Regions from separate parts of the Rhodococcus sp. NPDC127593 genome, predicted to be linked through region 2. Evidence: riboswitches for the same ligand, from Rfam matches in the RefSeq annotation. Region 2 holds a riboswitch; the other holds the start of a gene.
What was found. Region 2 has a riboswitch for glycine ahead of gcvP (aminomethyl-transferring glycine dehydrogenase). Riboswitches for the same ligand answer to the same signal wherever they lie in the genome.

Region 1 (8,822 bases), on a different contig from region 2:
CGGCGGATTGCGTGCGTACCTCGACGAGATCTTCGACTCGAAGGTGTTCGTCGTCTCGTTCGTGTTCAACGTCCTCGTGGCGGCCCTGATCGTGTGGCTCGGTGACCAACTCGGTGTCGGAACCCAGTTGTCCACCGCGATCGTCGTCGTGCTGGGCATCCGCATCTTCGGCAACGCGGCCGCGCTCCGGCGACGTCTGTTCGGGGCGTGATCGCGGCGTGAGCGGACACGAGGGCAGACACGAACTGCACGGGAAGGAACCGGCGACGTCGCAGCGCTCACACGTCGTTTTCGCGCTGCTGGCCGCGCTTCTGCTCGGGGGGCTGGGAATCGCGATCGTGACGCAGGTGAAGAACACCGGGTCCGGCGACACCCTCGACTCGGCGAGCCCCGCGGATCTGCTGGTCGTCCTGGACACGCTGAACCAGCGGGAGGCGGCCCTGCGGCAGGAGATCGCATCGCTGGAACAGACCTTGGCAACGTTGCAACAGAGTGGCAGTTCCGGGGCGGCGCTCGACGAGGCGCGGGCCCGGTTGACGGCGCTGTCGATCCAGGTCGGCAGCGCACCGGCCACCGGCCCCGGGGTGACGTTGCGCATCACTGACCCCAACAGGGGGGTCGGCTCCGAGGTTCTGCTCGACCTCGTGCAGGAATTGCGTGCCGCCGGTGCCGAAGCCGTCCAGATCCAGGGTGCGGACGGCCCGCCCATCCGGATCGGCGTCGACTCCTGGGTGTCCGGTTCGGCCGGCAGCGTGTCGGTGGACGGCCGGAAGGTGAACGCCCCCTACGGGGTGGTCGCGATCGGTGATCCGCCGACTCTGGCGGCGGCCCTGAACATTCCCGGCGGGGTGGTCGACACGGTCGCGCGCAGCGGCGGACAGCTGACCATCGAACAATCGCAGCAGGTCACGATCTCTGCCTTGCGGGAGGCGAAACCTCGCCAATACGCTCAGCCCGGAAATTGATCTTCGCATCCGCCCGCGGATTGCCATCGAAAGGAAGCCACTGTGAGTGAGCTCGAAATCCCCGCCGATCGTCGGTACACCGCCGAACACGAGTGGGTCGAGCGGACGGGGCCCACGACGGTACGCGTCGGCATCACCGATTTCGCGCAGTCCCAGCTCGGCGACGTCGTGTTCGTCCAGCTTCCGGCGGTCGACGAGGACGTGACGGCGGGCGAATCGTTCGGCGAGGTGGAATCCACCAAGAGCGTCTCCGACATCTTCGCCCCGCTGACGGCGAAAGTCGTTGCCGCCAATGCCGATCTGGACGGCAGCCCGGAACTGGTGAACTCCGCGCCCTACGGGCAGGGGTGGCTGGTGGACCTCGGTGTCGACGACGAGGCGACCCTCGACACGGCACTGGCCGAAATGCTGGACGCCGCCGGCTATGCAGACATCACGGCAGGATAATTTCCCGAGAACACGCGGAGCGGTAATCGGATAGTTTCGGAAGGTGCCGACAGCCCGGAAAACCGGGTTGCCGGAGAAATCCGCTGTCGGAATACCGGTTCGTAATGTGCTGGCGGCCTGTCTCACTACACGCACCGGCGTGCGCAGGGTACGGTCGATGATGAACGCATGTGCCGTGTCGGGGCGCAGGTCCGTAGTTTGAATGTGATCGTGGGAGTTTGCACAGAAGTTAATGTGCACGGGAACCGAATTATGTAGTACCGAGTGGCATTGCGTAGTCCAGCGAATCTTGCTGGATGATCGAACTAGGAGGAGAAACGGTGAGCGAGAACGGCAACGACGCGGTCTATGGGGAGACGCCGGCGGAAACCACGTCGGTCTTCCGCGCGGACTTTCTCAATGAGCTCGACAACTCCTCGGCAACCCAGGCTCCGGAAGCCCCGGTGTCGGGTGTGGAGGGACTGCCCGCGGGCTCTGCTCTGCTCGTCGTCAAGCGTGGACCGAACGCAGGGTCGCGCTTCCTGCTCGACCAGCCGACGACGTCCGCGGGACGGCATCCCGACAGCGACATCTTCCTCGACGACGTGACCGTCAGCCGTCGTCATGCGGAGTTCCGCCAGGAGGACGACGAGTTCCAGGTCGTCGACGTCGGCAGCCTCAACGGCACCTACGTCAACCGTGAGCCGGTCGACTCGGCTGTCCTGGCGAACGGTGACGAGGTCCAGATCGGCAAGTTCCGACTGGTCTTCCTGACCGGACCCCGGACCACTGCAGGTGGCTCGCAGATCGGTGAGACGTCAGCTGGTGCGGGTAGCCAATGACCGCGGTGCGGCAGCAGCAGGCGCAATCGGGGATGTCGATCGGCTCCGTGCTGGACCGACTGCGCCCCGATTTTCCTGATGTGACGATCTCGAAGATCCGATTCCTCGAAGCCGAGGGTCTCATCAGCCCCCAGCGCACTCCCTCGGGGTATCGGCGATTCTCGATCGCCGACTGTGAACGACTGCGCTACGTACTCACTGCGCAGCGTGATCAGTATCTGCCGCTGAAGGTCATCAAGGAGCAGCTCGAGGCCATCGACAGAGGTGTGGCCACGGTCGGCGCAGGCGATTCTTCGCCGCGCCGGCCGCGCGCGCTCACCGTGGCCCCGGGCGAGGTGTCCCCCGAGGAGTTCCTCACCGACCGCGAGGTGCGGATCAGCCGCGACGATCTGATCGCGCGGGCAGGGATCGACGAGAAGTTCCTCGGCGAGCTGACCCGCGGAGGCCTGGTCGTTCCCGGGCCGGCGGGGTTCTTCGACGAGGACGCGGTGACGCTGGCGCGCACCGCGAGGGCGATGTCCGAGTTCGGACTCGAGGTGCGGCACCTCAGGGCGTTCAAGCTGGCGGCCGACCGCGAAGCCGGGTTGGTCGCGCAGATCGCGGGCCCCGTCGCCAAGGGCCGTGACGCCGGCGCACGTGATCGCGCCGAGGAGATGGTGCGCGAACTGGCCGCGTTGTCTCTGACGTTGCACACCTGCCTGGTGAAGTCGGCAGTCCGGGGTGCGCTCGATCGGTGAGGTGAGCTCGCCGACCGTCCCAACTTCCCAACGACGCTGCGCTCGAACGGCTGTACGGTCGAAGAGCAGACACGAATCGAATAGAATCCTGGTACGGCATTGTGTGCCGCGGACGGACCATTGCAGGGTGGAGGCAGACGCGATGAGCGAAATGCACGTGATCGGAGTTCGTGTCGAGCAGCCCCAAAATCAACCTGTTCTGCTGTTGCGTGAAACCGACGGCGAGCGGTACCTGCCCATCTGGATCGGCCAGACCGAGGCCACCGCGATCGCACTCGAACAGCAGGGCGTCGAGCCGGCGCGTCCGCTGACCCACGACCTGATCAAGAACCTGATCGAAGCCTTCGGTCGTACCCTGAAGGAAGTTCGCATCGTCGACCTTCGCGAGGGCACGTTCTATGCCGATCTCGTGTTCGACGAGAACACCCGCGTCTCGGCCCGCCCGTCCGACTCCATCGCCATCGCACTGCGGATCGGGGTGCCGATCTTCGCCGAGGAAGCGGTGCTCACGGAGGCCGGTCTGGTCATGCCCGACGAGCGCGAGGACGAGGTCGAGAAGTTCAAAGAATTCCTCGAGTCCGTGTCGCCGGACGATTTCAAGGCCACTGACGGCTAGATTGCACCTGCGGAAAGCCTCGGGCGCGGAGTATCGGTTGAGGTTCTTCCGGCGCGTTGCGTTGACCCCGTCTCTTCGGAGTCATAGCGTTCGGTGCAGTGATTTTCTGCCCTGCAGATTGTATCGGGCGTACGCTGAGTAGGTTCAGGGTACGGACTTGCTCGATGTCACTGGTGGCGCTTGCGCCGCTCGATGTGCTGCGGCTTGTGCCGCGGACACTGGCGACGCGCGTCACAGGCGCACTGATCGTCGGGTTCAGTGCAACATGCGAGAGGGAGTAGTCAGTGGGAGATCGGCCGCAGGAGAATGCGCTGAATCTTGCGCCCGGCGACAACGTTGCCGAGTCCGAATTCAGCTCGGAGGAGATCCAGCCGGGCCTCTTCCCGGACGATTCCGTGCCCGACGACCTCGTCGGATACCGCGTCCCCATCGCCTGCCAGATCGCGGGAATCACCTACCGCCAGCTCGATTACTGGGCTCGCACATCCCTCGTCGTGCCGTCCATTCGTGGCGCAGCAGGTTCGGGCAGCCAACGGCTGTACTCGTTCAAAGACATCCTCGTCCTCAAGATCGTCAAGCGTCTGCTCGACACCGGAATATCGTTGCAGAACATCCGCGTGGCCGTCGACCACCTCCGTAAGCGCGGAGTGCGGGACTTGGCCAAGATCACACTTTTCTCGGACGGGACCACGGTCTACGAGTGCACGTCCCCCGAGGAGGTCGTCGATCTGCTCCAGGGCGGGCAGGGCGTGTTCGGTATCGCGGTGAGCGGTGCGATGCGCGAACTGACCGGCACCATCGCCGATTTCCCGGCAGAGCGCGCCGACGGCGGCGCGAGCGAGCAGAGCCCCGAGGACGAACTGGCGTCGCGGCGCAAGAACCGCGCGAGCCGCAAGACGGGCTAGCCCGCATCCGTCGGAGCGCGGCGCTGCCTGCGCCGCCATCTGCAGCCGTGACATAGACTGGCGGTGCGTCGACGCCGTGCGGGAGAGTTCCGGGCACCGCAAGCACAGAAACATCGTGTGTGCGGGAGTTCGGGCGCCGAAGGAGCAACACCTCCCCGTCAATCTCTCAGGCAGACAGGACCGTGCGGGCTCCGACGTCTCTGGAAAGCGGTGGGAGCACCCACCCGCCCACGGGGAAAGGGCCGTCTTCACACGTGAACGACGGTACCGAATCTCTCAGGCGCTCGACTCGAGCAGGCGACAGAGGGGGAGGGGCGTTCCGCTACGCGGGGCGTGTCCTGATCCTCCGAACTGCTTGGGAGTTGTCGTGATCGACGCTGGAAGCCGTACATTCGCCGATCGTCATGTCGGCCCGAACGCTGCGGAACTCGCGCACATTCTCGAACTGGTCGGAGCCGATTCGCTCGACGACCTCGCGTCGAAAGCCGTCCCCGCGGTCATCCTGGACGGAGTCACGGGTGGCATCGCCGACGGCCTCGACGCACTGCCCGCACCGGTGTCCGAGCATGAAGCGCTCGCCGAACTGTCCGCACTCGCCGCGCAGAACACCGTGGCGACGTCCATGATCGGTCTCGGCTACTACGACACCCTCACCCCGCCGGTCCTGATCCGGAACATCATCGAGAACCCGGCCTGGTACACGGCCTACACGCCGTACCAGCCCGAGATCAGCCAGGGCCGTCTCGAAGCCCTCCTCAACTTCCAGACGATGGTCGCCGACCTGACCGGCATGGAGGTCGCCAACTCGTCGATGCTCGACGAGGCCACCGCCGCCGCCGAGGCGATGACGCTGCTGCGCCGGGCGAGCAAGAGCAAGTCCCCGCGGTTCGTTGTCGACGCCGACCTGTTCCCGCAGACGCTGGCCGTCGTCGAGACCCGGGCCGAGCCGCTCGGCATCGAGATCGTGGTGGCCGACCTGTCCGCCGGCCTGCCGGACGGTGACTTCTTCGGCGTCCTCGCACAGATGCCCGGCGGGTCGGGTCGCATCGTCGACTACACCGCCGTGATCGCCGCCGCCCACGAGCGCGGCGCACTGGTCGCGGTCGGGGCGGATCTGCTGGCGCTCACCCTCCTCACCCCGCCCGGCGAGATCGGGGCCGACGCCTGCTTCGGCACCACCCAGCGCTTCGGTGTCCCCATGGGCTTCGGTGGCCCGCATGCCGGCTACCTCGCCGTGCACACCAAGCACGCGCGTCAACTCCCCGGCCGTCTGGTGGGCGTCTCCATCGACGCCGACGGTGACAAGGCGTACCGGCTGGCGCTGCAGACCCGCGAGCAACACATTCGCCGTGAGAAGGCGACGTCGAACATCTGTACCGCTCAGGTGCTGCTGGCGATTCTCGCGGCCATGTACGCCAGCTACCACGGCGCCGGGGGCCTGAAGGCGATCGCCCTGCGCGTGGCGAACACGGCGCACTCCCTGGCGGCCGCAGTCCGCAAGACCGGGGCCGTCGTCGTCCACGAGCACTTCTTCGACACGATTCTCGTGCGAGTCGACGCCCGGGCGGCGGACGTGGTGGCGAAGGCGAAGGGCGCCGGCATCAACCTGCGACTCGTCGACGCCGATCATGTCGCCATCGCGTGCGACGAGGCCACCACCGCCGAGGACGTCGCCCACGTGCTGGCGGCGTTCGGCGGCGAAGGCACCGTCACCGAGGAAGCGGGCACGTCCGTCCCCGACGCGCAGCTCCGCGGATCCGACTACCTGCAGCACGAGGCGTTCACCCGGTACCGCACCGAGACGGCGATGCTGCGCTACCTGCGGGCGTTGTCCGACAAGGACATCGCACTCGACCGCAGCATGATCCCGCTCGGTTCCTGCACGATGAAGCTCAATGCCACCGCCGAGATGGAAGCGATCACCTGGCCTGCGTTCGCCGGACTGCACCCGTTCGCGCCGACCGGGGACACACCGGGAATTCTCCGCATCATCAAGGACCTCGAAAACTGGCTCGTGGCCGTCACCGGCTACGACGCGGTGAGCCTGCAGCCGAATGCCGGTAGCCAGGGCGAGTACGCGGGGCTGCTCGCGATCCGCAACTACCACCTCAGCCGCGGAGACGACCACCGCGACACCTGCCTCATCCCGTCGAGCGCCCACGGCACCAACGCCGCATCCGCGGTCATGGCCGGGATGCGCGTCGAGGTCGTCGCCTGCCGCCCGAACGGTGACGTGGACCTGGACGACCTGCGGGCGAAGATTGCCGACCACGCCGAGCGCCTCGCGGCGATCATGATCACCTACCCGTCCACACACGGTGTGTACGAGCACGAGATCGCCGACATCTGCGCCGCCGTCCACGACGCCGGCGGCCAGGTGTACGTCGACGGCGCCAACCTCAACGCCCTGGTCGGCCTGGCCCGTCCCGGCCGGTTCGGCGGCGACGTGAGCCACCTCAACCTGCACAAGACCTTCTGCATTCCGCACGGTGGCGGCGGTCCCGGTGTCGGACCGATCGGTGTGCGGTCCCATCTCACGCCGTTCCTGCCCGGACATCCGTTCGCACCCGAACTCGGCACCGCCGGACCGATTTCCGCGGCCCCCTACGGCAGTGCGTCGATTCTCCCCATCACGTGGGCGTACATCCGGATGATGGGCGCCGTCGGGCTGCGTCGCGCAAGCCTGACCGCCATCGCCTCGGCCAACTACATCGCGCGCCGACTGGACGAGTACTTCCCCGTCCTCTACACCGGCGAGGGTGGAATGGTGGCCCACGAGTGCATCCTCGACCTCCGGCCGATCACCAAGGACACCGGTGTGACCGTGGACGACGTCGCAAAGCGCCTCGCCGACTACGGATTCCACGCACCGACGATGAGCTTCCCGGTGGCGGGCACCCTTATGGTGGAGCCCACCGAGAGCGAGAACCTCGAAGAGATCGACGCCTTCTGCGAGGCGATGATCGCGATCCGCGCCGAGATCGACCGCGTGGGCTCGGGGGAGTGGCCGGTGGACGACAACCCGCTGCGCGGCGCCCCGCACACCGCCGGTTGCCTGGCAGCGGAGTGGAACCACCCCTACACCCGTGAGACGGCGGTGTTCCCCCGCGGCAAGGCCCGGCCGAAGGTGTGGCCGGCGGTCCGGCGCATCGACGGTGCGCACGGCGACCGCAACCTCGTGTGCTCCTGCCCGCCGATCTCCGCGTTCGAAGGCGCCTGACACAGACGATGCCCGTCCCGCTCACGCGGGGCGGGCATCGCTCGTTCAGTCCTCGCGCACCAGCTCGAGGATCGTGATCTCCGGCGGGGCGCCCACACGCACCGGCGGACCCCACGTGCCCACACCGCGGGTGGTGTAGAGGACGGTGTTCCCGATGCGATCCAGTCCCGCCACCGACGGCTGCTGCAGCGGCACCAGATAACGCAGCGGCCACATCTGCCCGCCGTGCGTGTGCCCCGACAGTTGCAGGTCGACACCGAGGTCGGACGCTTCCAGCGCCTGCCGCGGTTCGTGCGCGAGCAGCACGACGAACGACGACGGATCGCGTCCGGCGAGCGCGGCAGGAAGGTCGGGTTCGTACGGGGCCGGCGAGGAGTAGTCGTGGATCCCCGCGATGTCGATGGTGGCGCCGCCCCGGGTGATCGTCGCGCGTTCGTTGCGCAGCGTCCGGATGCCCAGTCGGTCCCACACGTCCAGCCACCGGCCGCCGTCGTCGGCATAGAACTCGTGGTTGCCGCTGACACCGAACACCCCGAGCGGGGCCTCGAGGTCGCCGAGCGGTTGCAGATCGGGTGATACCTTCGCGACGGTCCCGTCGACCAGATCGCCCGCGATCGCGACGAGATCGGGCTGCTCCGCGTTCACCAGGTCGACGACGCGCCGGGTGAAGTCCACTCCTCGCGCCGGGCCGACGTGGAGGTCGGACACGAGCGCCACACGCACACCGTCGAACTCGGCGGGGAGACGTTTCAGCGGCACCCGAACCCGCACGATCCGCGGCCGCGCGGCCTCCGACACCCCGTAACCGGCGGCGCCGGCGGCGCCCACCACGACGACGGCGGTGGCGATGCGCAGGCTTCGGCGACGCGACAGATCGACCTGTTCGTCGTTCCCGGTGCCGCGCAGCCGGCCGAACAGCCGCGTCAGCAGCGACACCGACGCGACCAGGAGAAGCCCGAGCACCAGATAGAACATCGCGCCGAGCCACACCCAGCCCACCCACCCCGGGGGGCGCGCCCATCCCGGGTCGAAGGCTTCGCCGCTGCCGACGCCGATGACTGCGAGAACCCACAGGACCACGAGGGTCACGTCGACGACGACCGACCAGGGA
Region 2 (8,822 bases):
GGCGGTACCTCTTCCAGGGCTGAAGGGAGTGGGAACGGTTCAGGAGCGGCGGTAGAACGGCGACGGAGTGACCACGAACGGTTCCTTCTTGCCACGGATGTCCACGGTCAGCTCGGTGCCGGATTCGCGGAACGCGACGTCCACGAAAGCGAGCGCGATCGGATACCCGAGCGTCGGAGACAACGCCCCCGACGTGATGGTGCCGACCGCCGACTCACCGGCCGCGTCGAACACGGTGTACTCGGCACGCGCGGCCCGGCGCCCGGTTCCGGCGAGGCCGACCAGCACCCGCCGCGGCGCCTGATCCGACAACTTCTGCAGGGCATCGCGGCCGATGAAGTCCTTGTTGAGCCGGACCACCTTGCCGAGCCCGGCCTCGTACGGATTCGTCTCGAGGTTCAGTTCGTGGCCGTACAACGCCATTCCGGCCTCGAGGCGGAGGGTGTCGCGGCAGGCGAGGCCGGCGGGGACGCCGCCGCGGGCCGTGGTGGCGTCGAGCAGTGCGCGCCACAACTGCACGGACAGGTCGTTCGGCACGTAGAGCTCGAAGCCGTCCTCTCCGGTGTAACCGGTGCGGGCGAGGAGGACGTCGATGCCGGCGACCACTGCGCGCGTGACGGCGTAGTACTTCAACTCCGCCACCGTCTTCACCTGCTCGGCGGGAACGAGGGACTGCACGACGTCCTGCGCGACCGGTCCCTGCACCGCGATCAGCGCGGTCTCCGAGGATTGATCGTCGACCTTCGCGGAGAAGCCTTCGGCGCGTGCCGCCACTTCGCGGGACACCGCCGGCGCGTTCGCCGCGTTGGCGACCACGAGGAAGTGCTCGTTGGCGAGACGGTAGACGACGAGATCGTCGATGACCCCGCCGTCCGCGTTGCACAGGAGGGAGTACTTGGCCCGGCCGACACCGATCTTCGAGAGTTCGCCGGCCAGAGCGTAATCCAGGACCGCTCCGGACTCGGGGCCGGTGACTGCGATCTCGCCCATGTGCGAGAGGTCGAACAGCCCCGCCGCGGTCCGGACGGCGCGGTGTTCGGCGAGTTCGCTGTCGTACTTCAGCGGCATCTGCCAGCCCGCGAAGTCGGTGAAATGGGCTCCGAGCGCGCCGTGCTCGCCGAGCAGCGGGGATGCGGGCGTCGTGGTGAGGGTCATGCGAAGGCCTCCTCGGGGGTCTCGGCGATGGCCGAAGTGTCGGTGTCGGTGGTGTTCTCGAAGGCCTCGGGCGCGGGGCACGAGCACACGAGGTTGCGGTCGCCGTGGACGCCGTCGATGCGACGCACCGGGGGCCAGTACTTGGTGGCGCGAAGCGACGCGACGGGGTAGGCGGCGAGGTGGCGCGGGTAGGGCAGATCCCAATTGTCGGCGGTCACCTGTTCGGCGGTGTGCGGGGCCTGACGCAGCGGGCTGCGCTCGAGCGGCCACACGCCGTCCCCGACCAGGTCGATCTCGCGGCGGATCGAGATCATCGCCTCGATGAAACGGTCGAGTTCGGCCAGGTCCTCCGACTCGGTCGGCTCCACCATCAGCGTCCCGTTGACGGGGAACGACAGGGTGGGTGCGTGGAAGCCGTAGTCGATCAATCGCTTTGCCACATCCTCGGCGGTGACGCCGGTCGCCTTGGTGACCGGCCGGAGGTCGAGGATGCACTCGTGTGCCACCAGACCGGACGGTCCCGTGTAGAGGACGGGGAAGTGCTGATCGAGCGATCTGGCTACGTAATTGGCTGCGAGCACCGCGGTTTCGGTGGCACTCGTCAGCCCGTCCGGACCCATCAGCGCGATGTACGCCCAGGTGATCGGGAGGATTCCGGCAGATCCGTAGTTGGCCGCCGACACCGGGGTGCCGAGGTCGTCGCCGCCCAGCGGATTGCCGGGCAGGAACGGAGCGAGATGCTCGCGCACCGCGACGGGCCCCACACCGGGACCGCCGCCGCCGTGCGGGATGCAGAACGTTTTGTGCAGGTTCAGGTGTGAGACGTCGCCACCGAACTTGCCGGGCTGTGCGAGACCGACCAGCGCATTGAGGTTCGCGCCGTCGACGTACACCTGCCCGCCGGCCTCGTGAACCAGATCGCAGACCGTCCGCACGTCGTTCTCGTACACGCCGTGCGTGGACGGGTAGGTCAGCATGATGGCGGCCACCGCACCCTCGTGCGCCGCGATCTTGGCGCGCAGGTCGCTCAAGTCGATGTTGCCGTTCTCCGCTGTCGCGACGACGACGACCTTCATGCCCGCGAGAACCGCGGATGCGGCGTTCGTTCCGTGCGCGGACTGGGGGATGAGGCAGACGTTACGTCCGAAGTCGCCACGGGATTCGTGATAGCCGTGGATCGCGAGCAGCCCGGCCAGCTCACCCTGCGATCCGGCGTTGGGCTGCAACGACACTCGATCGTAGCCGGTGATCTCGCCGAGCCACCGTTCCAGGTCGGCGACGAGTTCGAGGTAGCCGGCTGTCTGTGCGACCGGGGCGTACGGGTGGATGGACGCGAACCCGGGCCAGCTGATCGGTTCCATCTCGACAGCCGAGTTCAGTTTCATGGTGCACGATCCGAGCGGGATCATGGTGCGGTCGAGGGCGAGGTCCTTGTCCGACAGTGTGCGCAGGAAGCGGAGCATCGCGGTTTCCGAGCGATGTTCGTGGAACACGCCGTGCTGCAGGTAGTTCGATGTCCTGGCGAGTGTCGACGGCATTTCGGGCACCGCGAGGGTCGTGGTCTGCGCGCCGAACACGGCGACCACGCGCCGGACGATGTCGTCGGTGGTGCACTCGTCGCAGGCGATCGCAACGTGATCGGCGTCGACGAGGCGGAGGTTGATGCCGTCGCGATCGGCCGATTCCACAATCGCCCCGGCACCCGCCGGGACCCGCACGAGAACCGTGTCGAAGAAGCTGTCGTGGACGATCGTGTGACCGGCGGCGCGCAGGCTTGCGGCGATGGTCGACGCGTGGGCGTGTACCCGGTTCGCGATGGCACGCAACCCTTCCGGTCCGTGGTAGGCGGCGTACATCGCGGCGACGTTGGCGAGCAGTGCCTGCGCGGTGCAGATGTTGCTGGTCGCCTTGTCACGCCGAATGTGCTGTTCGCGGGTCTGCAGAGCCAGCCGGTAGGCGGTCTTCCCGTCGACGTCGACGGACACTCCGACGAGGCGGCCGGGCAGCATGCGCTCGAGCCCGCTGCGGACGGCCATGTAGCCGGCGTGCGGTCCGCCGAAGAACAGCGGCACACCGAAACGCTGGGCCGACCCGACCGCGATGTCGGCGCCCTGCTCGCCGGGTGGCGTCAGGATCGTCAGCGACAGCAGATCCGCCGCGACGGTGGTCAGCGCGCCGCGCGCCTTGGCGTCGGCGATCATCGGAGCCAGGTCGCGCACCGCTCCGCTCGCGCCGGGCGCCTGGAAGACCACCCCGAACATGTCACCGTCGGGCAGTTCCCCCGACAGCTCCGCGACCACCACCTCGATGCCCACCGCCTTTGCTCGTCCCCGGACGACGGCCAGCGTCTGCGGCAGGCAGTCCGCGTCGAGGACGACGCGGTTGGTGCCGGACTTCGACTTGTTCGCGCGCCGCATCAGCAGCACCGCCTCCATCACGGCGGTCGCCTCGTCGAGCAGCGAGGCGCCGGCCAGGGGAAGGGCGGTCAGATCCTCGATGACGGTCTGGAACGTCAGCAGCGCCTCCAGCCGGCCCTGGGAAATCTCCGGCTGGTACGGGGTGTAGGCGGTGTACCAGGCCGGGGACTCGAGCATGTTCCGGCGCAACACTGCGGGAGTGATGGTGTCGGAGTATCCGAGGCCGATCATCTGGACGCGGGTCTCGTTGCGCTCCGACAGTGCCCGCAGGTCGGCGAGAACCTGCTGCTCGGACCGCGCGGTGGGCAGATTCAAGGGCTGTGAGCTGCGGATCTGCTCCGGCACTGCGCTGTCGATCAGGTTCGCGAGGGTGTCGTAACCGAGGGCGCCGAGCATGCGCCGGGACGCGGAGGCATCGGGACCGATGTGGCGGGACGGAAAGTCGCTGGTGAGGGGCACGCCGTGGGTGGCGGTGCGGGTTTCTGCTGGCACGAGGTGACTCCGGTTTCGTTGAGTCCGGACCGCACCGGACATCGACAAGGGGCACCTCCCCGCTCTGTCCTGAAACCTGAGAGTTTGGGCGCACCGCAACTGCGGCGTGCTCTTCACCTTCGGTAAGTTCCGGCCCTGAGGCCGACGCTTTCTCCAGAGTTGCCTCTGCGCTGCGGTACTGGGGCCTGAGAGATTCCCGGGGAGGAAGTTGCTCCTACGGCGCCTCCGAAAGGAGGTTCTCCCGCTGCGCGTCAACGGCGTCTTCAGTTGTGGTTTGCCAAACAGTACACAGGCGCCGCGGGTTTGTCTCCTCGGACCGACGGTCTTGCCAAAAGTCCTCGTCGTTTGGCATCCTCGATGGATCCTCGCTCGGACGTGACCGCACACGCCGGGCGATGGGAGCCCAGATACCCGCAGCCGCAACGGTTGTCGATGCATGCTCGCTCTCCCCGCTCACACTCACCCTTCCCGGTGCCGCGCTGCCGACCGCGCGCCTCGACGTCGCATACCGACCGGTTTCGACCGGTCATAGGAGTTCCCCACATGACTGCACACCCTGAGCCACCCCCCGTCGCTCCGCTCGCCCCTGACGGCCGCCGACTGCTCCGCCTCGAAGTCCGCAACACCCAGACCCCGGTCGAACGCAAACCGTCGTGGATGAAGGTGCAGATGCGGACGGGGCCCGAATACCGGGACCTCGCCGCCCTCGTCGAACGCGAGAACCTGCACACCGTCTGTCAGGAAGCGGGCTGTCCCAACATCTTCGAATGCTGGGAGGACCGTGAGGCGACGTTCCTCATCGGCGGAAGCCAGTGCACCCGGCGATGTGACTTCTGCCAGATCGACACCGGCCGTCCCGCCGCACTCGATCGGGGCGAGCCCAGGCGGGTCGCGGAGTCGGTGCAGACGATGGGCCTTCGGTACGCCACCGTCACCGGCGTGGCCCGCGACGACCTGCCGGACGGCGGCGCCTGGCTGTACGCAGAGACGGTGCGGCAAATTCACGAACTGTGCCCGGGCACCGGCGTCGAACTGCTGATCCCCGACTTCAATGCCGACCCCGGGCAGCTACGTGAGGTGTTCGGCACCCGCCCGGAAGTACTGGCGCACAATGTGGAGACCGTTCCCCGGATATTCCGTCGTATCCGCCCCGCCTTCACCTACGAGCGTTCCCTCGAGGTGATCACGCGGGCTCGGGAGGACGGTCTGATCACCAAGTCGAACCTGATCCTCGGGATGGGGGAGACCACGGACGAGGTGATTCAGGCACTCCGGGACCTGCACACCGCCGGCTGCCAGTTGATCACGATCACGCAGTATCTGCGTCCGTCGGCCCGGCACCATCCGGTGTCGCGGTGGGCGAAGCCGGACGAGTTCGTCATGCTCGACGGGATCGCCCGCGAGATCGGATTCCTCGGCGTCCTGTCCGGTCCGCTCGTGCGCTCGTCCTACCGGGCCGGCCGCCTGCACGCCGAGGCCCTCGCCGCGACCGCAGTTCACTGATCCCGATTTTCTTCCGTTCCAGCAAGGAGTTCCCATGTCTACGCGATCTGCAGATGTCGTCATCCTCGGCGGCGGTTCGGGTGGCTACGCGGCCGCCATCCGTTCGGCCGAACTGGGCCGTTCGGTCATTCTCGTCGAGGAGAACGAACTCGGCGGCACGTGCCTGCATCAGGGGTGCATTCCGACGAAGGCGCTGCTGCACTGCGCCGAGGTCGCGGACAGTGCCCGCACCGCTTCGCAGTTCGGTGTCGACGTCACGTTCGACGGTGTCGACCTCGAGAAGGTCCTGAGCTACAAGAACACCATCGTCACCCGACTGCACAAGGGGCTGCAGGGACTCGTCGACTCGTACGGCATCACCATCGTCAACGGGCGCGGACGGTTGGTCGGACCCAACGGGGTGGAGGTCGACGGCGAGTTGATCACGGGCGGCGCCGTCGTCCTGGCGACGGGGTCGTCGCCGAAGACGCTGCCCGGCATCAGCATCGGCGGCCGGGTCGTCACCAGCGATGAGGCGCTCGTGCTGCCGTCGGTCCCGAAGAAGGCGATCATCCTGGGCGGCGGTGTCATCGGCGTCGAATTCGCCAGTGTCTGGGCCTCGTTCGGTGCGTCGGTGACGATCGTCGAGGCGATGCCGCGGCTGGTGCCGAACGAGGACGAGACGATCTCCAAGTACCTCGAACGGGCTTTCCGTCGCCGCAAGATCGCCGCGAAGACAGGTGTGCGGGTGACGGAGGTGACGCAGGACGAGGATGCGGTGTCCGTCACCCTCGACTCCGGCGACGTGCTCGACGCCGACGTCGTGCTGGTCGCGGTGGGGCGCGGCCCCAACACCGCGTCCATGGGGTTCGAGGAGACCGGGGTGATGCTGGAGAGGGGATTCGTGGTGACCAGCGATCGACTGCGCACCACGGTGCCCAATGTCTTCGCGGTCGGCGACATCGTCCCCGGGCTCCAGTTGGCCCACCGCGGCTTCCAGCAGGGCATCTTCGTGGCCGAGGAGATCGCCGGGCTCCGTCCGGACGTCATCGACGAGACCGGCATCCCCCGCGTCACGTACTCCCACCCCGAGGTCGCGTCCGTCGGGTTGACCGAGACCGCGGCGCGGGAGAAGTTCGGCGAGAACGTCGAGACCGTCACCTACGACCTCGCCGGCAACGGCAAGAGTCAGATCCTGAAGACGTCGGGGGCGGTCAAACTCGTGGTGGCGCCGACCGGGGTGGTCGTCGGCGTGCACATGGTCGGCGACCGAGTCGGCGAGCTGATCGGCGAGGCGCAGCTGCTCTACAACTTCGAGGTCGGCGCCGCGCAGGCCGCGAAGTTCGTGCACGCCCACCCCACGCAGGGTGAGGCGCTCGGTGAGGCGCTGATGGCAGTGGCCGGCAAGCCACTCCACGTCCACGGCTGAGCCTAGGCCCTCCGGGCCCGTGCGCCTTTCTGGTTGTTCCAGCAACCACAAAGGCGCACGGGTGGCGGAGCCGCCTCAGTGGGTAGACAGCGGTGCGTCCGCGGTGGCGTCCACGCTGGTCTTCTCGAATCGCAGTCGCGACACGGCGATTCCGGCGAGGACGAAGGACGCGGCCACGAGGATGTACAGCTGGGTGGGCGACCAGTCGCGGTCCAGGAGGGCGCCCGCGACGATCGGGGACGCGATGGCCCCGACGCGGCCGATGCCGATTCCCCAGCCGACACCGGTGGCCCGGACGGCAGGCGAGTAGACCGACGGCGTGATTGCGTACAGCCCGGCGATGCAGCCGTTTGCGAAGACGCCGATCAGGGCGCCGAGCCCGAACGCGATGACGATGGACGCGGTGGCGGGGACGAAGACGACGAGCAGCACGCCCGCGATCGCCATGTAGGCGATGAGCACCCGCTTCAGGGCGAAGCGCGCGGACAGCGCCCCGAGCAGGGTGGCGCCGAAGATGCCGCCGAGGTTGAGGAGCACTCCGCCGGTGACGCCCTGGTTCGCGGACATGCCGGCCTCGACCAGCAGTTTCGGGGTCCAACTGGTGACGAAGTAGAAGCCGAACATCGCCATGAAGAACGCGAACCAGACCAGAAGCGTGCTGCGGCGGCGCTGCGGGGACAGCAGGACGCGCATCGCGAATCCGGCGTCCCCGGTGGCGGCGGCGCGCGGTGCGGGCAGTTCGTCGAGTCGCGGCTGACCGACCCGCTGGGCGAAGGCGTTGATCCGGTCGAGTGCGTTGGCCGGCCGCCGGACGAGCAGGAAGTCGATCGATTCGGGGAGCCGGGCGTAGACGACGGGGATGATCACCGCCGTGCACAGCCCGCCGAACAGGAACACCGAGCGCCAGCCGAGCGAGTTCTGCAGGACGACCGCGATGATTCCGCCGAGGGTGGCGCCGACGGCGTAACCGGTGGAATTGAGGCTCACGGCGAGCCCGCGCCAGCGGTTCGACGCGTACTCACTGGCGATGACGTTGCTGCTGGCGAGGATTCCGCCGATGCCGACGCCGGTGAGGGCCCGGAGCAGGCCGAGCTGCATTGCGTTCTGGCTGACCGCCGACAGCAGCATGCCCGTCGACGCGAGTGCCAGACACAGCAGGATCATCGCGCGGCGTCCGATGGTGTCAGCCCATGGCGCCAGGAACAGCGACCCCGCTGCCATGCCGAACAGTCCGGCGCTGAGCAGGAGGCCGACGACCGAGCCGGACAGATCCCACTCCTGCGACACCGACTGCGCGGTGAACGCCATGACGAGGACGTCGAAACCGTCGAGCACGTTGAGTAGACCGCAGATGGCGATGGCGCCCCATTGGTAGCGCGTCATCGGGCTGCTGTCGATGCGTTCGCGAAGGTCGAATTGCATGCGCTGGACCTGCTCTTCCTCGGAGGTGGGCTGTGATGTGGCTCACGACTCACCTACCGTGGCGGACAGGTCACTCGTTTCCAACTTCGCTTCCGAATGTCGGAATACGAGAAGTAGCGGTTGGATGCGGTACTGGGCCATGATTTCCCTGTTGACAACTGGAAGACTCCGGGCGACCGGCAGTGGGCGAAAGGTCCATGGATGTGACTGGCTCGGGTTTCGGTAATTCCTGGTCGGCGGATCGGTTGTTCGCCGGGCCGGGCGAGACACGGGAGCGGCTACGCCGCACCGATTGGGCGGCCACGCCGCTGGGGCCCGTCGAGACCTGGTCTGTCGAGTTGCGGGCGGCAGTACGGACCGTGCTGCCCTCCGAGGTTCCGATGTTGCTCTGGTGGGGGCCTGAGCTCGTGCAGATCTTCAACGAC

Region 1: another riboswitch for glycine. It lies ahead of gcvP (aminomethyl-transferring glycine dehydrogenase); the one in region 2 lies ahead of gcvP (aminomethyl-transferring glycine dehydrogenase).

Annotation. Positions count from the first base shown of each region.
Region 1 covers NZ_JBHXWI010000028.1:95,616-104,437, reverse strand. The annotation lists gene ACFVJ3_RS25695 (small basic family protein) at 1-211, shown strand, start outside; gene ACFVJ3_RS25690 (DUF881 domain-containing protein) at 219-965, shown strand; gene gcvH (glycine cleavage system protein GcvH) at 1,008-1,412, shown strand; gene garA (glycogen accumulation regulator GarA) at 1,733-2,233, shown strand; gene ACFVJ3_RS25675 (MerR family transcriptional regulator) at 2,230-2,970, shown strand; gene ACFVJ3_RS25670 (bifunctional nuclease family protein) at 3,113-3,586, shown strand; gene ACFVJ3_RS25665 (MerR family transcriptional regulator) at 3,871-4,491, shown strand; glycine riboswitch at 4,561-4,684, shown strand; gene gcvP (aminomethyl-transferring glycine dehydrogenase) at 4,859-7,711, shown strand; gene ACFVJ3_RS25655 (metallophosphoesterase) at 7,757-8,822, opposite strand, start outside.
Region 2 covers NZ_JBHXWI010000002.1:195,859-204,680, forward strand. The annotation lists gene gcvT (glycine cleavage system aminomethyltransferase GcvT) at 40-1,155, opposite strand; gene gcvP (aminomethyl-transferring glycine dehydrogenase) at 1,152-4,031, opposite strand; glycine riboswitch at 4,228-4,318, opposite strand; gene lipA (lipoyl synthase) at 4,608-5,567, shown strand; gene lpdA (dihydrolipoyl dehydrogenase) at 5,602-6,975, shown strand; gene ACFVJ3_RS02650 (MFS transporter) at 7,051-8,397, opposite strand; gene ACFVJ3_RS02655 (response regulator) at 8,595-8,822, shown strand, end outside.